Regions from separate parts of the Sinorhizobium garamanticum genome, predicted to be linked through region 3. Evidence: predicted binding sites of a transcription regulator. Region 3 holds the regulator's gene; each other region holds the start of a gene.

Region 1 (6,835 bases), on a different replicon from region 3:
GCGAAAGCAAAAGCTCGGGTGTTGCATACCGCGCCGATTGAGCGAGAGCGCGTAGATGCTAGTTGTCGCGGTGATGAAGAGTCGATGTTTTGCGCGCCCTCCGAAGCAGAGATTCGTGACGAGTTCCGGAACAAAATTTTGCCCATCAGGCGCAATACAAATGTGCCGAGGACCATAGGTTCGCCATCGCGATCTGTGCGAAAGCGTCGGCGCAGCCGGAGTTGATGGCATGAAATACCTCTCCGCCAGGCAATTTTCCCTTCGAGCCTATGTCAAAGACACAAATATGTTGCGGCTCGGAGCCAAACATTCGTCCGGTATCAGCCACATAAAGGCGGGTCTCATCGGGGCTGAAGGCCAACCGTTCGGGCACTGCAGCTCTGTAACATCGCTTCATTGCATCCTCAGGGTCAACGCGGTAAAAGCGACGAGGTAGCTCCTGCTCGCCGCGATTGCAGCGGCGAATAGAGCCTCGGCGGTTTTCGTTTACGCCAATTGGCGCGGCGGGGAGCAACCGGCGGGAACGGTGGCCTTCATCCTCTGAAGCGTTGGAGCCGGTTGCGGCGATGGTCCCGGCATAGGCTGCCGGGGTCCGGCATCCGAGCGACGAATGCGGCCGGAAGTTCGAGCTTAGCGTTCTGAGCCACCTCTACCAACTGGACTTGAATTTCAGGAACCCAGGCATCCCGCCAAGGTCGCGGGGAGCCGGTTGAACCTGCAGCTAGGACGCGATGCCAAGAGCAGACACTAAAGAACGCCAGGAGCCGCCGTCTTCTATTTCCAAATTCAGAGACGACGGTCTGCTTCCTTATTTGCAATTCGGGAAGTATCGCACCGTACGCCATTTCGTGCTGTTTTGTCGATTGCTGTGAAGTGCACATCAGGCTGCCGCCAGATCCGTTGCGAGCATGGAGCCATCAAGGCAAGTGCGTCCGCCCGCGTTCCGAGGTCGTCAATGCTTGCTGTCGGACAGTGGAATGCCCCTTAGGTGAGCGAAAATGGCGAACCAGAACCGGTAGTCGGCCTCTCGACGATCGGTATACGCATCAAGCGCGCAATACGCCACGGCAGTCGTCGCGTCCTTTCCATAGAGCTCAATTGCAACCTCTATCGCCCTCTCTGGATCGAAATTGCCTGCAAAGACGCTTTTCATTTGATCACGCTCTCATGGCGCCTCGAGCTCTGACGTGCGCGTGCCTCGCTCCGGGTCTTCACAATATCCGTTCCTTAGCTGGTTTGGCGCATGAAACGCATTCCCTCATCGGTCCAAGAGATGGACGTATGGCTTCCCGCGAGCGGGCCACCGAGGAGAACCCGGCTGGTGATCTCCACCAGGCGATGATCGAGAAGAACGCGGAGCCTGCGCCACGGAAGATCGATTTCTTCGCCGCGTGCGATCAGAGCCATGTCCTCTTGCGCCTGCTCAGTCGCGTCCGTTGTCATCGCCGGCAGTTCTCTGATTGTGGTGGAATCCATCGCTACTGTACCTCGGTTTCTTCGGGAACCGCGCGGCCGGGCTTCCTACCCAGTCCGCCAGCGGCGAATTGCGTTGGCAAAGTCAGGCCCGGCGCTAAAGCCCCAAGCTGCGCCGACCACCGTAAAGATGGACACGCCTGCGACACCACCGAAGATGCCACCGACTATCCCCGTCCCTGCGCCGATCAAGAAACCAACCAGCGCCCCTCCGATAGTCCCTGCAATCCTTGCCTTCATGACTTCTCCCCCCTGCTCTCTTGCCTGTGCCAGCTTTGTCATCCTTCTGCTTTCCGCCGCTTTCGTTCGACTGTCCTTCGACCCTCCTCACTAGCCCGACGCTCGGAGGAATTGGACGGCGGAACCCGCAAAGGATTGCCGGGGCGAGCAGAGGGGAAAAGATAAGGGCGAGCGGAAAGATGAGGCAATAGCCTGTCCTAGATCAGATGAAGGGTTTTCGCATCCATGCGGCCAAGATGGTTGTGATTTGGCCGGTGAACAGCGCCGCAAAGCAGAGCATGGCGATCGCGATCGGCGTGATGAGCGATCGGCCGAAATGACCTTGAATGCGAACAAAGAACAGCGTCGCGGCCATAAGGAGCTCGGCGAGCGCAGCGCGCCGGGCATAGATTCGCCGCGAAAGCGGGGGCGATATCAGAGCGCGGTACAGCGTTTGTCATCCCTCCCCTGCCCTTGACGCCGCCATCACCGCTTGGCGGCGACTTGCGCGGCTGCGCGAGCGCGCGGGTCGATACCTTCATCGAGCTCCTTTTGCAGCGCGCCAAGAGCAAGTTCGATGACTTCGGCGATCGCGGAGCATTCGAGCCGATCGGCATAGTCGTAGATCATGTTGTTGGTCTCGACCTTGAGCTTTACGGCGAATGGCGTATTGCGATTGGTGGTGCTTGCGGCCGCGCCGGCGAGGCTCGCCCTCGCCTTCTGTCTCGGCCGGCGCGTTTGCTGGCGCAGGTTTGGCAACCGCTGGCGCCTTGCGCGCAGCCGGTTCGGGTGCATGGCGGGTCTTGAAGCCGTTATTTTCGGCGACCTTTTCGACGGCTGCCTTTGTTTGCGGATCGACCTTCTTGGGCCTGGCTTGAACTCATCGAGGTCGATGGTCAGACGCGCCTTGGTCATTGGCGCAGCTCCTTCAACAGTGCGATGACTTCGGCGACGAACGTGGCGGCGTTTGCCCGGGCGTTTTCCAGGCTTGGAACCTGATCGTCCGCGAGCTTTCCGAGCGTCTCACCGAAGTTGAACGCCCCGCGTTCGACGATGCGCGCTCCGAGGAACTGGATGCCGGCTTCTTCGAACTGCGTGCCGATATCGCGGGCGCTTCGCGTCACATAGGCCGCGGGAACGCGCGACCAGAAGACGCGGGCGGGCATTTCCTTGCCGCTGCTCCTGCCTTGGCGGACGATGAATTTGAGGGTCTTGGCGGCCTCGTCGGCATCGAGCTTGACGGTTGCGGCGGGATCAGAATGAGATCGCTGGACGTGATCGCGTAGCCTGTGGATAGGTTCGCCGATCCTTCGAGATCCACGATCACGAAGCTGTTTTTTGCCGACTGCTCCCCGATCGTCTCGATGATGTTTTCCTCCGTAACGTCACCGATGATGGACATTGATGGCGGGATGTTGGCGTCCTTGGCCCACTTCATAAGCGGCTGATTGGGGTCTGCGTCTATCAGGCAGACAGAGGCGCCCTGCTCGGCAAGAACGATTCCCAGGATCAGCGTACCGGTCGTTTTGCCGGCGCCGCCTTTAGGGGTCATCATCGAAACGACTGCCATTCAATCAGCTTTCGTATGCAATGGATTATCGGTTGGGATTCCATCCCGAAGGCGCGCCGTTGGTAGAAGGCCGGCCGTCGGACGCCTGCGATGGTGGCCCGTACGGTCCTCAATGCGCCCGGCAGGCGATATCCGGCTCGTTCGGCTAGCCAGAAAACGCCAATGGCCGCAAGCAGCAAGAGGGCAGTCCAGACCGCCAGATGAACGGTCAGCAGCAGGAAGAAGAACACCAACCGGGCATCAAAGATCATAAGGCGCGGCCCACGCATGGATTCGCGCCAATGGTTCCTCTTCTTGAAGCGGTTGCCTTCGTCTGCTTCTGGCTCGGTCATCGGTTTGCGGGCCTTGCAGCGCTGGAACGCCCTGCATGAACAGGACGCCGATCGTGTAGCCGCTTCCGAGTTTCACGAGCGGCCCGCGGGGGGCATATCTCGATCTCGCTGGCGAGTTGGTCGCCGACACGACCGGCGCCGGCATAGAGGGCATCCTTTAGCTCTGCCTCCGATTGACGACGGTGGTGATGTTCATGCTCCCAAGGCGAGCTCAACGTCAATGTCGCTTGGCATTGGCTGATCTACGACAAATGTTGGACATGCGACACAACCACTTCGATCGATCGCGTTGTATCGATTAAGAGTTTTCCTTTGGCGCGAATATTGCATTGGGTCATTCGCAGACGCGTCACGCCAACGATGATCGCGCGGAGATGTCGAAATGTTTCAGCACAATGCTCTCTACCGGAGCCTAGGTCCGGTCGTCCTACAGGCGGACGATCCAAATGTAGAAGAAGGAAGAGGCCGTACCCGCCAAGGATAGTCGAGCCGAAGCTGCACGGGCGCTTTGCGGGGGTTGTCCTCGCACGGACGCCAATTCCGCAATCGTCCAACCCGGCCAGGGGCGCTGACGGCGGATGCGCAAAACTAGGACCGTTCGCCAGCACCTGAGCTGTTGCCGGTCCCGATTCGCCCTGAACGTACAGGCGAGCGTTAAAGCGCCGCTTGTTACAGCAGCGCCAGCGTCGAGTCGTCCTCGCCTTAGTTCAATCCCGTCACCCAAACAGGTATGATTATGCGTAGAAAACTTGTTATCATCAGTTCACAATGTTCTTCGCGTTTCGGTTGTCTTCTAGGCATCGTGTTCTGGAAATTGCATATGCGTGCGTCACTTATTTATACTTCCATTTTTGCCTTGTGTTGCTCATCCTATGCCGGGGCAGAGGCGGTACTTCCAGTGAAGCCTTCACCATATCTCGTCGGTGCCATCACGAGAAACATGTTTAGATTGCCAAAACCCGACCAGGACTTGGTTCTACTATCCGCCCATCGCGGATCTTGGGAGGTCTATCCCGAGAATTCAGCCTACGCCCTGCAAGATGCCTGGAATTCACAGATCGAGAGCGTGGAGGTGGATGTCCGCTTTACCGCCGACAAAGAAGTCATTCTATCTCACGATTACAGGATTGAGCGGGAATCCACTGGACGCGGCTTGTTGTACAATCAGAACTATTCGCAAGTACAGCAGGCCAATCTACGCGACCGTCATGGGCGCGTGTTCAAGGACTCGCAAGGGCGCTTGGCCAAGTTCCTGACGTTTTCCGCGGCGCTTGATCTGCTCGCCGGATATGTCACCGATGATGGGCATGGTTATGTGATGATCGTCGACGTGAAAGGGGCGGTGGACGATCAGGATCCCACTGATCCTATCGAACTCACGCAACGCTGCCTTGACATCCTCGCGGCCAAGCAAAATCCGCAGCTCAGCAAGGCTGTGGTATTCAAGCTGAAAGCGAAGGATGCGGTGGATATTGGAACGTTTCTGAACCGGACCACCTACGATCCCAGTATCATCGGCGGGTTGATCATAGTTGAAAACCCGGACGACAAGGACGTTGAGGATTCAAGCCATGATCCTCACCAGGACACGATCTACGATCAGTGGAATGTGGCGCCGTTCCCCGTTCAGTTCGAAATGAACCAATTCTACAAAGGTGACGGTCTTCAGGCGTATTTTGACTATGCCGATCAAAAGCAGGGGTTCGCCACCTATCATGAAAGCAACTACTATCCGGAGGGCGTAGCTAACAGCGCTGGGAAATGCTGCTTCGGGCACAACACCGATCCCACATCGACCGCTCCAGGAGGCATTGTGCCGGACTATCGCGGAGATCCGGAAATGGCGATCGTCAACCGTACCAATCTGATCACCACTGACTGGCCCGACGTGGTTGGCGAAATGCTGCGCGAGTTAGGGCGCCGCAATACCAGCGAACTGACCCGCTAAAGCAAACCTGCGCTTCAAAGGATCGTCCCATGAAAATTGCAAAAATAATGTCCCTGCCATTCTTTATAACAGTGTATCTCTTTGCTGGCGCAAGCCACGCCGGGTCATGCGCCAATCATGCTGACTGCCTTAAAAGCGCGTCGGCGAAGGTGTCTCAGACACTCACCCCCAAGGTCGTGCCCGTTTTCGGCGATTACCCAAAGCTGTATATACACGACTCTGCGGCAGAGGCGGATTATCCGGTGCCTGATGGTACCAAGCAGGCATTTGACTTCTATACCAATAAGACGTCTTTTAACTTTCCACCTAGCTCGTCAATCGAGACCAGGCAGATCGCATCGATCAGCCCGACCACTGGCTTCACAGTCCTTTTGGTCGAAAAGACCCGCGATAATACCGCTCCCAATGGCGGTAGTGCATTATCGCTGTTGAGTTCCAATGCCAATGACGCTTACTTGTCATTCGCTTTGGGAGCCAAGCCTAGTCCGAGTGGGCAAAAGTGGTCTGTTGTGAAAAGCTTGCTTCAAAGCAAGATGGCGCAATCAGCTTATTGGCAGAAGCCGTGGGATATGAAACTCCTGGGACCAACAGGCGACTTCTCCGGAACCGAGTGGATCTATTATACCTTCAGTCCAGACGGCAAGGTTCGCATCGACCGTTTTGCGCCGTATACTTATCTTCTGGCGTTTACCGCCTACCAGTGGGATGAGGCAGTGCTCGACAGTGGCTTTCCGCATTTTCCCTTCAATTCTGGTACGCCGACAGACCGGCCGAGGTCCGTCATTTTCGGATCGGTCGGGCCATGGCTTATTGGCGCTGCCAATGTGCCCGGGCAAACGTCGTCGATGCTCGAGCCGATAGAGGCGTTGCCCGGCTTTGAGGGAGTGACGATATTCTCGGCTCCACTGTCGATGAAAGAAGTCGTAGCTTATCAGAAGTCTCTGAAGGGAAGTAATTTTCTCGACGTCAGTATGCTGCCCTGCAACAGCGGCCAGTATCTTTCCCACCAGATTAGAACTCCCTGCGGTACGGCTGGTCCTGGCAATCCTCCGTCGAACGTAAGCTCTGTCGCTCAGGATGGCAACAGCACCAACAAATAAGATGGGCGGACGAGAGCTATGATCTGCCGGGAAGGACAACATCCGCGACGGTATTCTTGCTGATGCCGAAAATTGCCTATAGCACTTATCGCCGCCGCCCGTTGATGTGGGTGCTGCCGCCGTCGGAGACAGCCCCGGAGAAGAATGTAGCGAACAGTGGTATGCAGGCGGCACCGATTGCGCCGGCCTGGAC
Region 2 (6,835 bases), 830 kb from region 3:
GGCCGCGGCCTTTCTCAGGGCGAGGCCATGGCCGTGGTGGCTAAGTCCCGGCTTGCAACGCGCATGGAACGCCCCGCGGATAAAGAGGCGCTCGCAGGAGCGGTCGAGTTCGTCGGGTGCGTCGGGCGGCATCAACGGGCCATCGATGGCGATAATCGAAAATGTCGTTGATTCTGGAATGTGGCGCTGTCGACGGTCCCAATCGCTGTGCGTCCGAGCGCAGCCGAGGTTCCCGTCGACGCACCACGCAATCCCCGTGGTTGGTCGCGACAGCGAGTATCCAACGTCGATGCCGAGCAGTTTGTCGAAGCGTGTTTCTTTCAACGTCGCAATTCCCACGGCAGAAAGCTGCTCCTTCGCCGCAAAATCACACCCATGGCCTCATCCTCGTGCGTTCGTGCGCAGCCACGCCTCCAATGCGGCGATCACCGCCAATCTGAGGCTAGCGCCACGGGCAAGCGCGTGGGCGAGGGAGTGGTCGCCGGGAGGAAACCCGATTTCCTGCATCACGTCGTCCGGCTTCAACCGGCGTCGGGCCATGATCGCCTTGATCTCCGCGATCGCGGAGGGCAGCAGATAGCGGCCGCTCGCAATCGGCGCCTCCACGGCACTGGCAGACGGCGAGGGGGTGGAGGAATGCGCGGCCGTCGTCGATCGCGCGCCCCTAGCCGTAAGCCAGCTCAAAAAGGCGTCCCGCTCGTTATCGGTCGCCTTCGCCCAGGAATTCTTGAGCTTATCCAGTCGGGTGCGCTCGGGCTTTATGCCGGCGATGACGAGGGCCTTGCGCAAGGACGGGATCTTGCCGGCGAGAAGAGCGCCATGGACATCAGGGAACTCGGATCTGAGCTGCTGCAGATCGTGTGTATCGTCGAGTTTCTTCTTCGTCATCCTCACATCCGCCGTTGAAATTCCGCGATCCACTATCGTGCCTGCACGGCAAGGGCGAGCAAAAAGGTACCCGCAGCAGCGGACAGCGACTTGCGCTGCCCCTTAAGCCTCGCACAAGTCGGCCTTCCTATCACCGTCCCAACTGCCGGAATGTGACGCGGCGAAAAAGGACGATGCGATGTCTAACGATGTTCAGCACTACAGCGACCCGCAGGATGCGGCCCTCGCCCTGCTTCTCGCGAACAATCGCGGCGACGAACTCACGGACATCCTGGTCGCGGCGCTCGAAGATGCATTTCGGATCCTTGATGAGGATTGGGTATCCCAGATGCATTGAGGCCGATGCCGCTTCATTCAGCCGGCTTGCAGCAGCCTTTCGACAGACGCCGCGGCAGCCAGCAGCGCCCGGTCCGTCCCGCTCCGTCCAACCAGCATCAAACCCGCCGGTAGGCGCGTGCCCGCCATCGGCAGCGTGATTGCCGTCAGGTCGAATTGATTGGCGATCTGAGTGTTGCGCAAGAGCAGGTCTTCGACGCGGCGATATTCCTGTTTGTCTTGTTCCACAGAGGCGATGCCGACGGCGGGGATCGGCGTGGTCGGGAGGGCGATGAGGTCAAGGAGTGCCAGCCGCTCGCCCATGGCGCGAATGAGCTCTTGTCGCGTCCGCAGCAGCTTTGCCAGCGCCGCATCGGGCACGGTCAAGCGCCGGCGCAGCGTCGATGCTACCCGGGTGTCGACGGGTGCGCCCGCGTCCTCAAGCCAGTTGCGGTGGATTCGGCTGCCTTCTATCGCGGCGATCGAGCCGATCGACGTTGCCTCGGCGAAGCGGGCGAGGAGATCGTCGATGCCGCATTCGGCGATTTTCGCGCCGGCGCGGGAGAGCGTTTGCAGGCTCGCCTCGAAGGCTCTTGCGATCTCCGGGGCGAGGTCTTCGAGGAGAAGGCCTTTCGGAATGCCGAGCTTCAACCCGTCAAGCGCCAGTGGGGCCAACGGTCTTGGCGTATCGCCCGCCATGATGGCGTCGGCGAGCGCGCAGTCGGCGACGGTGCGCGCGAGCGGGCCGATCGAATCGAGGCTTGGAGAGAGCGGGAAGGCGCCATCGAGGGGCACACGCCGGGCGGTCGGCTTGAAGCCGACGAGACCGTTCAGCGCCGCCGGAATGCGCACCGATCCGCCGGTGTCGGATCCGATGGCGATCTCGCTGGTGCCCTCCGCGACGGAGACGGCCGCACCCGATGATGAACCGCCGGGAACGAGGCTCGCGTCGATCGCATTGCCGGGCACCGGATAGTGCGGGCTGAGGCCGACGGCGGTGAAGGCGAATTCGGTCATGTGCGTCTTGCCGAGAACGGCGGCTCCGGCGGCGCGCAAGCGTCGGACGATCGCAGCGTCTGCCGTGGCCGGTTCTGCTGCCCGGCGAATGATCGAGCCGGCAAGCGTCGGCTCGCCGGCGACGTCGAAGAGGTCCTTGATCGAGACGATGCGGCCGTCGAGCGGGCCGAGGCTCTTTCCATCGCTCAGCCTTCGGTCGGCGGCGTCCGCCTCGGCGCGGGCGGTGTCGGAATAGAGTTTCACGAAGACGCGTTCTTCGGCCCGGCGCCGGTCGAGCCGAGCGAGAACGGCTTCGAGCCGGTCGCGAAAAGGGGTGTGCGATTGGGTCAAGGCGAAGACCTCGTGAATGGGATAGCAGTTATTCGCATGATTCCGTAAATCGGAACCGAGTTATGGACAAATCATGCAGGGATTCAATGTGCTGCGCCTTCATTGCCCGCGGCTGCCTCGCGGGGAACGCCCGCGCCGGACGCCCTGTCATCGTTTATAAATCGCGGCCATTGATGTATAATGTCAGACATCAGCGACTTCTGGAATCCAACCGGGAAGACGCCAATGCCAATGTTGCAATCGTCCGCGATCCTGGACTCTTCCGCGATCCAACGCGTCAATTACGACGCGCGCCATCGAACGCTCAGCGTTTGGTTCGTCGGCAATCGCAGGCCTTACCACTATCTCGATGTGCCGGAGCGTGTTTACGAAGAGCTCGTGCATGCGGACTCCGCGGGCGGCTATTTCAACCATCACGTCCGGGATCACTACGATTTCACGCACTGAGGCGGAGTGAGCGCGCGGTTGCCTCTCATCCGCCTGTCGGCACCTTCTCTTCAGGCAGGGAGAAGGGACAATCGGCGATGCTGTATCTCCCTCAGAAACCTCGCCGGGGAGAGGACTGGGGTAAGGGGAGGGGCGCATCGTCAAGGCCCCGCCGCCGATCGCTTCGTCGCCGCTCTTTCACAGAACTGTCGCCAAACCGTCCAAATAGTTTCATCTCGCTGTAAAGCCGCTGACATGCGGCTCGCCAAAGGTCCGCTCGAAATACCGATGATTCGTAAAGCCGGTACCGGAGGCAAAATTTGGCTGATATTCGAAGCACGCTGACCAGGCGCTCCTTTCTCTTCTCCGCCGGCGGCGCCGGTCTCGTCGCTTCTTCCGGTCTCGCGACACCCTTCTATGCCCGTGGCTATGGGCGGCCGGAGTTCCTGCATGGCGTGCAGTCTGGCGACGTCGATACGCAATCGGGAATGATCTGGACGCGGGTGGACCGGCCGGCGCGGGTGGCAGTCGAATATTCGACCACCGAAAGCTTCTCGAACGCGGTCCGGCTTCCCGACATCGATGCGACGCCGCAGACCGACTGCGCGATCAAGTGCCGGCTCGACAACCTGCTGCCGGACCAGGATATCTTCTACCGCTTCACCGCGACCGATCTTTACGACGGCAATCGTGTCGCCGAGCCGATCGTCGGGCGTTTCCGCACGGCGCCCTTGCGCCGGCGGTCGGTGCGCTTCGTCTGGTCCGGCGATACCGCCGGCCAGGGCTGGGGCATCGACGATGTCGGGATGAAGACCTATTCGACCATGCAGCTTCACGAGCCGGATTTCTTCATCCATTCCGGCGACACGATCTACGCCGACAATCCCATCCCCGACGAGATCAAGCTCCGGGACGGGGGCATGTGGAAGAACCGGATCGTGACGCCCGAAAAGCGCGACGTCGCCCGCACGCTGGAAGAATATCGCGGCCAGTGGAAATACAATCTTCTCGATGAGCACGTGCGCGGGCTGAATGCCGTCTGCCCCACCTTCTATCAATGGGACGACCACGAGGTGTTGAACAACTGGTCGGCCTCGACCGATCTCAGGGATGATCCGCGCTATCCGGAAAAGGACGTCGCGGTCTACGCATCGCGCGCGGCTCGTGCGTTCCACGAGATGACGCCGATCCGCACCTTGCCGACGCAACCCGGACGCATCTTCCGCAAGGTCGCCTACGGACCGCTCCTGGACGTCTTCTTCGTCGATCTGCGCTCCTATCGCGGCCCCAACCAAGGGGAGGGCGACGGCGGTCTCTTCGGCTGGCGACAGGCGGACTGGCTGAAACGGGAGCTGGCCGCGTCGCGCGCCACCTGGAAGGTAATCGCCTGCGACATGCCGATTGGCCTTGTCGTCTGGGATGACTATTCGGCACGGCGCGGGTCGGATGCGATCGCCAACGGTGACAACGGCACGCCGACGGGAAGGGAGACGGAATTCGCCGACCTGCTGCGGTTCATTCGTGACAACGCAGTCGAGAACATCATCTGGCTGACGGCGGACGTGCACTACACGGCCGCGCATTACTACGATCCGTCGCGTGCCGCCTTCAAGGAATTCCTGCCTTTCTGGGAGTTCGTGTCCGGTCCCCTGCATTCCGGCACCTACGGTCCGAAGGAACTCGACATGACCTTTGGCCCGGAGGTCCGCTTCATCAAGGCGTCCGGCGGCGGCATCGACAGCAACCTGCCGCCGTCCGCCGGCCTGCAATTCTTCGGCATCGTCGACATCAACGGCCGGACGCAGCAGATGACGGTGCGGCTGATGGATCGCCAGGATAAGGAACTCTGGCGCGTGACGCTCGATCCTGCGGCCGCTGCGTGAGCGATTCAGAAAGTTGGAGCGGGATGCGGGCGGAAAACCGCGCACACTTTTCCTCATCCCGCTCAAGAGCTTTGTGCAGACCTGGTCTGCGCGCCGGCCCCCTTTCGCTTCTGCGAAAAAACCTGTATGAGCGCGGCAACTGAAAAGCGGTACCCGCCCTGTCGCGCGTGCCCACGAACTTTCCGAGACAAAAAATGAGCATTCGTAACATCGCGATCATCGCGCACGTCGACCATGGGAAGACCACGCTCGTTGACGAACTTCTGAAGCAATCCGGCTCCTTCCGCGAAAACCAGCGCGTTGCCGAACGCGTGATGGATTCCAACGATCTGGAAAAGGAACGCGGCATCACCATTCTCGCCAAGGCGACTTCGGTCGAGTGGAAGGGAACGCGCATCAACATCGTCGACACCCCCGGCCACGCCGACTTCGGCGGCGAGGTCGAACGCATCCTGTCGATGGTGGACGGCGCGATCGTGCTCGTCGACGCCTCCGAAGGCCCGATGCCGCAGACCAAGTTCGTGGTCGGCAAGGCGCTGAAGGTCGGACTGAAGCCGATCGTCGCGATCAACAAGATCGACCGGCCCGACGGCCGCCACGAGGAAGTCATCAACGAGGTCTTCGACCTTTTCGCCGCGCTCGACGCCACCGACGAGCAACTCGACTTCCCGATCCTCTACGGTTCGGGTCGTGACGGTTGGATGAACGTCAATCCCGAAGGTCCGAAGGATCAGGGAATGGGACCGCTGCTCGATCTGGTTCTGAAGCATGTTCCCGAGCCGACTGTGGCGGAAGGGCCGTTCCGCATGATCGGCACGATCCTCGAGGCAAACCCCTTCCTCGGCCGCATCATCACCGGCCGCGTATATTCCGGTTCCGTCAAGCCGAACCAGGCCGTGAAGGTGCTCGGTCAGGATGGCAAGCTGCTCGAATCCGGCCGTATTTCGAAGATCCTCGCTTTCCGCGGCATCGAGCGTCAGCCGATCGAGGAGGCCCATGCCGGGGACATCGTCGCAATCGCCGGACTGACGAAAGGTACCGTCGCCGACACCTTCTGTGATCCTTCCGTTGCCGAGGCACTGACGGCCCAGCCGATCGATCCGCCGACCGTCACCATGTCCTTCATCGTCAACGATTCGCCACTTGCCGGTACCGAGGGCGACAAGGTGACCTCGCGTGTCATCCGCGACCGCCTGTTCAAGGAAGCGGAAGGCAACGTTGCTCTCAAGATCGAGGAATCGTCCGAGAAGGACTCCTTCTTCGTCTCCGGTCGCGGCGAATTGCAGCTCGCAGTGCTGATCGAAACGATGCGCCGCGAGGGCTTCGAGCTCGCCGTCTCCCGTCCGCGCGTCGTCATGCACAAGGACGAGAACGGCCAGCTCCTCGAGCCGATCGAGGAAGTGGTCATCGACGTCGACGAGGAACACTCGGGCGTCGTCGTTCAGAAGATGTCGGAGCGCAAGGCCGAGATGGTCGAGCTGCGTCCGTCGGGCGGCAATCGCGTCCGCCTCGTCTTCTTCGCTCCGACCCGCGGCCTCATCGGCTACCAGTCGGAACTGCTGACCGATACGCGCGGCACGGCGATCATGAACCGCCTGTTCCACGACTATCAGCCCTACAAGGGCGAGATCGGTGGCCGCGTCAACGGCGTGCTGCTCGCCAACGAGGCGGGCGAAGCGGTGGCCTACGCGCTGTTCAACCTCGAGGATCGCGGCCCGATGGTGATCGAGCCGGGCGAAAAGGTCTATGCCGGCATGATCATCGGCATCCACACCCGTGACAACGACCTGGAAGTCAACGTTCTGAAGGGCAAGAAGCTCACCAACATGCGCGCCGCCGGCAAGGACGAAGCCGTTCGCCTGACGCCGCCGATCAAGATGACGCTCGAGCGCGCGCTTTCGTGGATCCAGGACGACGAACTGGTGGAAGTCACCCCGAAATCGATCCGGCTTCGCAAGATGTATCTCGATCCGAAC
Region 3 (6,835 bases):
GCAGGCAGTGCATGAACAATGCGTCCGGGGCGGCATGCTTCATCAAGGCCTCGTTGACCTGATACGGCTGGAAAACATTGTGGCCGCGGGCGCGGTGCTCCTGGTTCATCGATACCCAGGTGTCGGTGACGACGCAATCGGCGCCGGCGACGGCCTGCTCGGCCTCATGGCAAAGCAGGATATCGCCGCCATTGTTGCGCGCCCAGTTGAGGAATTTGTCCTGTGGTTCGGACCCGAGCGGCACCGCCATGTTCATGCGATATCCGAAACGCGCGGAGCCTTCGATCAGCGAATGAAGGACGTTGTTGCCATCGCCCGTCCAGGCGATCGTCTTGCCCTTGACTGATCCGCGATGCTCCTCGAACGTCATGATGTCGGCCATGATCTGACAGGGGTGCGTGTCGTCGGTCAGACCATTGATGACCGGCACCGTAGCGTGTTCGGCGAGCTCCATCAGCCGCCGGTGGTCGGTCGTGCGGATCATGATCGCGTCCACATAGCGCGAAAGGACTTTGGCGGTATCGCCGATCGTCTCGGCGCGGCCGAGCTGCATTTCAGTTCCGGAAAGGAACAGGGTTTCGCCACCGAGCTGACGCATGCCGACGTCAAAGGAGACGCGCGTGCGGGTGGAAGGCTTCTCGAAAATCATCGCGAGCATCTTGCCGGCAAGCGGGCGTTCGGCAGTGCCGTCCTTCGTCGCGGTCTTGCGAACGCGGGCGTCGTCAATGATCGTCCTCAGGTCGGCAGTCGCCATCGCCGAGATGTCGAGAAAATGTCTGGTACCTGTCATTGTTCAGAATTCCTGTCGTGAAAGTCGGGCCGTTCAGGCCGCCGCGTCGCCGCTGTTGCTCTTGACCGCCTCGGCGGCGCGCTCAAGCCTCGCAAGCCCTTCTCGGGCCTCGGCGGCGGTAGTGATCAACGGCGGCAGCAGACGCAGCACGTTTTCGCCGGCGGGAACTGCGAGCAGCTTCTCGGCGCGGATTGCTTTCAACAGGTCAGCGGAGGGCACCTTCGCCTTGATGCCGAGCATCAGCCCGTCGCCGCGGATTTCCTCGATCACATTCGGGAAACGATCCTTGAGCGACGCGAGCCCCTGCCGGAAGACAAGAGCGACGTCGCGCACCTGCTCCAGGAATCCGTCGGCGAGAACAACGTCGAGGACCGCGTTTCCGACCGCCATGGCCAGTGGATTGCCGCCATAGGTCGAGCCATGCGTGCCCGTGACCATGCCGGCTGCCGCTTCTTCGGTCGCAAGGCAAGCGCCCAGCGGAAAGCCGCCGCCGATGCCCTTGGCGACCGCCATGATATCCGGCCGGATGCCGGACCATTCATAGGCGAAGAGCTTGCCGGTACGGCCAATGCCGCACTGAACCTCGTCGAGGATCAACAGCAAGCCGAATTCGTCGCAAAGCGCCCGCAACTCCTGCAGAAACTCCTTGCTGGCCGAGCGAATACCGCCCTCCCCCTGGATCGGCTCGATCAGGATCGCCGCCGTCTCATCGTTGATCGCATCCTTGACCGCCGCAATGTCGCCGAAAGGAACTTGGTAAAAACCCGGTGCCTTTGGTCCGAACCCTTCGATGTACTTCTGCTGGCCACCGGCCGCGATCGTCGCGATCGTGCGGCCATGGAAAGCGCCTTCGAAGGTAATGATATGGAATTTTTCCGGATTCCCCCTGGCGAAATGATAGCGGCGCGCTGTCTTGATGGCGCATTCAAGCGCTTCCGCGCCTGAATTCGTAAAGAACACGCGATCCGCGAAGGTCACGGCCGTCAGCCGGCGCGCCAGGCTTTCCTGTCCCGGAATCTCATAGAGGTTGGAAAGATGCCAGACCTTGTCCGCCTGCGCCTTCAGCGCCTCGACGAGGTGCGGATGGGCATGGCCAAGCGAGTTCACGGCAACCCCGGCGGCAAAATCGAGATAGCGCGAGCCGTCCTCGGCAATGAGCCAGACGCCCTCGCCTCGCTCGAAACGCAACGGCGCACGCATATAGGTGTCGTAGAGCGGCGTTGTTGCGGCCATGGCGAACTTCTCCTTCCGTCCTGGTGGCATCGATATCGGGCGATCGTGTCCGATAAAAATCAAAAATGCCGCCTTTCGGCGGCGCAGGCACTATTCCCATTTCGCACTGCAATGTCAACAAAACCAAGGCTTGCAGCGAGCTCGGGCGCACGGATTCCGACGTGCGAAAAAACATCCGGCGGGGGCTTGCAAAAATGCAACGGCCAGCCAGCAAGTTGGGGAAAACCCCAAAATCGATTCGGCGCGAATCCCGCGACTCTTGCCACGGAGTCACCCTGCCAGTAGGTTAATATTCAATTACTAGACGCATGCGGCGGACCTAGTCACCAAAAGAGTTATCGCGTTGCAGCTCCGGAGTTTTTCCGGAGCTTGGTGATGGATTCTGCCATCCAACGCCGAGAACGGAGAGTGCAGAAATGAACTGGACTGACGAGCGGGTGGAGAAACTGAAGAAGCTGTGGTCCGAAGGCCTGAGCGCCAGCCAGATCGCGGCACAATTGGGTGGTGTCAGCCGTAACGCCGTCATCGGCAAGGTTCACCGGCTGAGCCTGCCGGGGCGGGCCAAGGCCGGCGGCACGACCAATGCCGCCCGCCCGAAGCGCACAACCTCTGCGCCCCGCGCGCCGAATTATGCCTCGCGCGTCACAACCCGCACCGTCACCCGCACCGCTGGCGCCACCGTGCTCAAGGAAGAGATCGAAGTCGATCTCGTCGCGGAGCAGAACCTCGAACTCGCACCGAACGTCGTCGTTCCGATGTCGCGCCGCCTCGGCCTGACGGAGCTGACGGAACGCACCTGCAAGTGGCCGATCGGCGACCCCTTGAAGGAAGAATTCCATTTCTGCGGCAACGAGTCGCCGGAAGCTTCGCCCTATTGCAGCTATCACACGCGGCTCGCCTATCAGCCTTCCGGCGAGCGCCGGCGCATGCGCTGATCCGCTTGCATGAACGCTACGGAAAAAGGGGCGGTGCCGCCCCTTTTTTTGATGCCTATGAAACGCAGACTCTATCAGCTTTCAAGCGAATAGCCGGCGCCGCGCACGGTGCGTATGACATCGGGCATGTTCGAGAAGTTCAGCGCCTTGCGCAGACGGCCGACATGCACATCCACGGTGCGCTCGTCGACGTAGATGTCATGTCCCCACACGCCGTCGAGAAGCTGTGAACGGGAGAAGACGCGCCCTGGCGAGGACATAAGGAACTCCAGGAGCCGGAACTCCGTCGGTCCGAGCCGGACTTCGCGGCTGCGCCTGTGGACACGGTGCGTCTCGCGATCGAGCTCGATGTCGCCGCAGCGCAACAGCGTCGAAAGCACCTCGGGCTTGGCACGCCTGAGCATTGCCTTCACCCTCGCCATCAGTTCCGGTGTCGAGAACGGCTTGACGACATAGTCGTCGGCGCCGGTGGCGAGGCCACGAACCCGCTCGCTTTCCTCGCCGCGCGCGGTCAGCATGATGATCGGCAGGCGCTCCGTTTCCGGCCTCTGCCGTAGCCGGCGGCAAAGTTCGATGCCGGACACTCCGGGCAGCATCCAGTCGAGGATCAGGAGATCCGGCAACCGCTCCTGAAGGCGAATCTCGGCCTCGTCTCCACGCAATATCGTATCGACGTCGAAACCTTCGGCCTCGAGATTGTAGCGCAGGAGGACGCTCAGCGCCTCCTCGTCCTCGACAACAGCTATCTTCGGCAACATTCGGTCATGCTCCTTCCCACGCGCGGACGCCATCATGCAACCGCGACACAGTATGGGCCGCGACAATCACGGCCGGGATAAGATCAACGCATGCGCAAAGGCATGCGGACGTCGGGCGGGACTAGTCCGTCACCGACCCTAGGGTCGACGTCGTGTCGTCCTTCGGCCGTTCGCCTTGCGGCTGAGCACCCGTCGCCATGTAATAGATCGTTTCGGCGATGTTGGTCGCATGGTCGCCGATACGCTCGATGTTCTTGGCGCAGAAGAGAAGATGCGTGCACGGCGTGATGTTGCGCGGATCTTCCATCATATAGGTCAGCAGTTCGCGGAAAAGCGACGTGTAGATCGCGTCGATCTCTTCATCGCGCTCGCGGATGCTGTTCGCCTTTTCCGGCGAACGGGAGGCATAGACGTCGAGCACTTCCTTGAGCTGAACCAAGGCCAACTCCGCCAGATGCTCCAAGCCGCGCGCAAGCTTGCGCGGAATGCCGGATCCGGCGACCGCGATCACGCGTTTGGCGGTATTCTTGCCGAGGTCGCCGACGCGCTCCAAATCGGCGGCGATCCGGATCGACCCCATGATCTCGCGGAGATCCGACGCCATTGGCTGACGCTTGGCGATGGTGACGATCGCCTTCTCGCCGATCTGACGCTCGGCGTCGTCGAGGATCGCGTCGTCGGAAATCACCTTCTGCGCCAGGGCCAGATCCGAGTTCACCAGCGCCCGGACAGAGTCCGCAACCATCTGCTCGGCAAGCCCGCCCATCTCGGAGATCCGGCGCGCGAGATATTTCAACTCCTCGTCGAAGGCTGAGGTTATATGTGCATGAGTCATTTTCGTTTCCTCAAGGCGCGCGCTGTTCTGCATGGACCTTCATCAATCGTAAGGGTTGGAAACCGCTTTAGCCGAACCGACCCATAATGTAGTCCTGCGTGCGCTGATCATCCGGATTGGTGAACATCTTGTCGGTGTCGTTCTCCTCGACGAGATTGCCGAGGTGGAACATGGCGGTGCGTTGCGAAACGCGCGCGGCCTGCTGCATCGAATGGGTCACGATGACGATCGTGAAATTCGCGCGCAGCTCGTGAATGAGCTCCTCGACCTTCGCGGTGGCGATCGGATCGAGCGCCGAGCAGGGCTCGTCCATCAGGATCACTTCGGGGCTGACCGCAACGGCACGCGCGATGCAGAGGCGCTGCTGCTGACCGCCGGAGAGGCCGGTGCCCGGCTCTAGCAGCCGATCCTTGACTTCGTTCCACAAGCCAGCCTTCACCAGGCTGTTCTCGACGATCTGATCCAGGTCGGACTTGTTACGCGACAGACCATGGATGCGCGGGCCGTAGGCGATGTTCTCGTAGATCGATTTCGGGAACGGGTTCGGCTTCTGGAACACCATGCCGACGCGAGCCCTGAGTTCGACCACGTCCACGCTCGGATCGTAGATGTCCGACTGGTCGAGCGTGATCTTGCCGGTTACGCGGCAGCCTTCGATGGTGTCGTTCATGCGGTTGAGCGTGCGCAGGAAAGTCGACTTGCCGCAGCCCGAGGGACCGATCAGCGCCGTCACGGTATTCTTGCGAACATTCAGGTTCACGTCGAAGAGAGCGCGCTTCTCGCCGTAGTAGACGGATACGTCCTTTCCGACCATCTTGAAGTTTGCATCGCTCATCTTCTGATCCAGCGCCTTTTCAACTGCTGCTTCGGACATAATATTCATCTCTGTTTCTCCCTACCAGCGGCGCTCGAAGCGCTGCCTGAGAAATATCGCGATCCCGTTCATCAGCACGAGGAATGCCAGAAGAACCAGGATTGCAGCGGAGGTTCGGGACACGAAGCCGCGTTCGGGGCTATCGGCCCAGATGTAGATCTGTGTCGGTAGTGCGGTAGATGCAGCGAAGACGCCCTCGGGCGGGCTGGTGATGAAGGCGTTCATGCCGATCAGCAGCAGCGGCGCGGTTTCGCCGAGCGCTCTTGCCAGCGAGATGATGCTGCCGGTCATGACGGTCGGCATCGCAAGCGGCAGGATGTGGTGGAAGATCGCCTCGTGCTTCGACGCCCCCACGCCGAGCGCGGCCTCGCGGATCGAGGACGGTACCGACTTCAGTGATACGCGGGTCACGATGATAAGCGTCGGCAGCGTCATCAACGCGAGAACGAAGCCACCGACGAGCGGAGCGGAGCGGGGCAAGCCTAGCCATCCGAGGAAAACCGCAAGGCCGAGCAGACCGAACACCACGGAGGGCACGGCGGCCAGGTTGTTGATGTTCACCTCAATGAGGTCGGTGAACCTGTTCTTCGGCGCGAACTCTTCGAGATAGATCGCAGCGGCGATCCCGATCGGGAAGCTGATCACGAAGCACACCAGCAGCGACCAGAACGAGCCAGAGATCGCACCCGCCAGACCCGCAAGCTCCGGGAAGCGGCTGTCGGCATTGAAGAATAGACCCCAGTTGAACGGCTTCGAGATCACGCCATTGGCGACCAACTGATCGTACATGCCAATCTGCTTGTCATTGATGCGGCGTTGGTTCTCCGGGATGTCGCGGCTGATCGCGCCCTTGGCCAACTGATCGACGGGATCGGCCATCGGAATGGTGAAGCTGCTCTTGCCGGTCAACCGGCCGGGGTCGTCAACGACGGCATCGCGTACGAGGAATGGTGCCGACGAGGTGAACATTTCGAAGAACTTGCGTTCATCGCTTCTGCGCATCTCAGGCACCTGTGCCCGCAATGCGCCACGGACGATGCCGCGCCAGTCGGCCTCGCCAATGTTCGCCGGATCCACTTTTGCCGTCGACAGATCGATTTCGATGGTCGCGACGGTCTGCGTGAAGGCCGTGTAGCCCGTGAAGGTAAGCGAGCCGACGAGAATTGCGAGGAAGCCCAGCGCGAACGTAATTGCGATGATGCCATAGATCTGCAGCCGTCGGTCGGAGGCGTACCTGGCCCTCCGTCGGGCTTTCATCTCGTCGGAGTGCCAGTCCACGCCGGCCGCTGAGACGGTGTCGGTCAGTGCTGCGCTGGACATCAATATTTCTCCCGGTACTTCCGCACGGTGCGCAGAGCGATGAGGTTCAGGATGAGCGTCACGATGAAGAGGATCAGACCCAGCGCGAAC

The links. Region 3 encodes PhoB, which activates phosphate uptake and scavenging genes when phosphate is short. Its sites were predicted from a motif close to TGTCATNNANCTGTCAT; they were not measured.
Region 1: the regulator PhoB is predicted to act here: its motif matches at 4,382-4,398, upstream of PZN02_RS31890 (glycerophosphodiester phosphodiesterase family protein).
Region 2: the regulator PhoB is predicted to act here: its motif matches at 3,173-3,189, upstream of PZN02_RS07240 (alkaline phosphatase D family protein).

The regions. Positions count from the first base shown of each region.
Region 1 is NZ_CP120375.1:563,228-570,062, forward strand. It holds gene PZN02_RS31855 (hypothetical protein) at 953-1,153, opposite strand; gene PZN02_RS31860 (hypothetical protein) at 1,228-1,476, opposite strand; gene PZN02_RS31865 (hypothetical protein) at 1,916-2,068, opposite strand; gene PZN02_RS31870 (hypothetical protein) at 2,179-2,607, opposite strand; gene PZN02_RS31875 (hypothetical protein) at 2,604-2,858, opposite strand; gene PZN02_RS31880 (ParA family protein) at 2,813-3,262, opposite strand; gene icmT (IcmT/TraK family protein) at 3,244-3,594, opposite strand; gene PZN02_RS31890 (glycerophosphodiester phosphodiesterase family protein) at 4,415-5,542, shown strand; gene PZN02_RS31895 (hypothetical protein) at 5,572-6,642, shown strand; gene PZN02_RS31900 (ROK family transcriptional regulator) at 6,728-6,835, opposite strand, start outside.
Region 2 is NZ_CP120373.1:1,553,751-1,560,585, forward strand. It holds gene PZN02_RS07215 (DUF429 domain-containing protein) at 1-324, opposite strand, end outside; gene PZN02_RS07220 (hypothetical protein) at 382-888, opposite strand; gene PZN02_RS07225 (hypothetical protein) at 1,067-1,225, shown strand; gene PZN02_RS07230 (amidase) at 1,243-2,550, opposite strand; gene PZN02_RS07235 (KTSC domain-containing protein) at 2,776-2,997, shown strand; gene PZN02_RS07240 (alkaline phosphatase D family protein) at 3,297-4,859, shown strand; gene typA (translational GTPase TypA) at 5,054-6,835, shown strand, end outside.
Region 3 is NZ_CP120373.1:727,770-734,604, forward strand. It holds gene argF (ornithine carbamoyltransferase) at 1-790, opposite strand, end outside; gene PZN02_RS03515 (aspartate aminotransferase family protein) at 824-2,023, opposite strand; gene PZN02_RS03520 (GcrA family cell cycle regulator) at 2,440-2,958, shown strand; gene phoB (phosphate regulon transcriptional regulator PhoB) at 3,033-3,716, opposite strand; gene phoU (phosphate signaling complex protein PhoU) at 3,838-4,551, opposite strand; gene pstB (phosphate ABC transporter ATP-binding protein PstB) at 4,619-5,434, opposite strand; gene pstA (phosphate ABC transporter permease PstA) at 5,447-6,730, opposite strand; gene pstC (phosphate ABC transporter permease subunit PstC) at 6,745-6,835, opposite strand, start outside.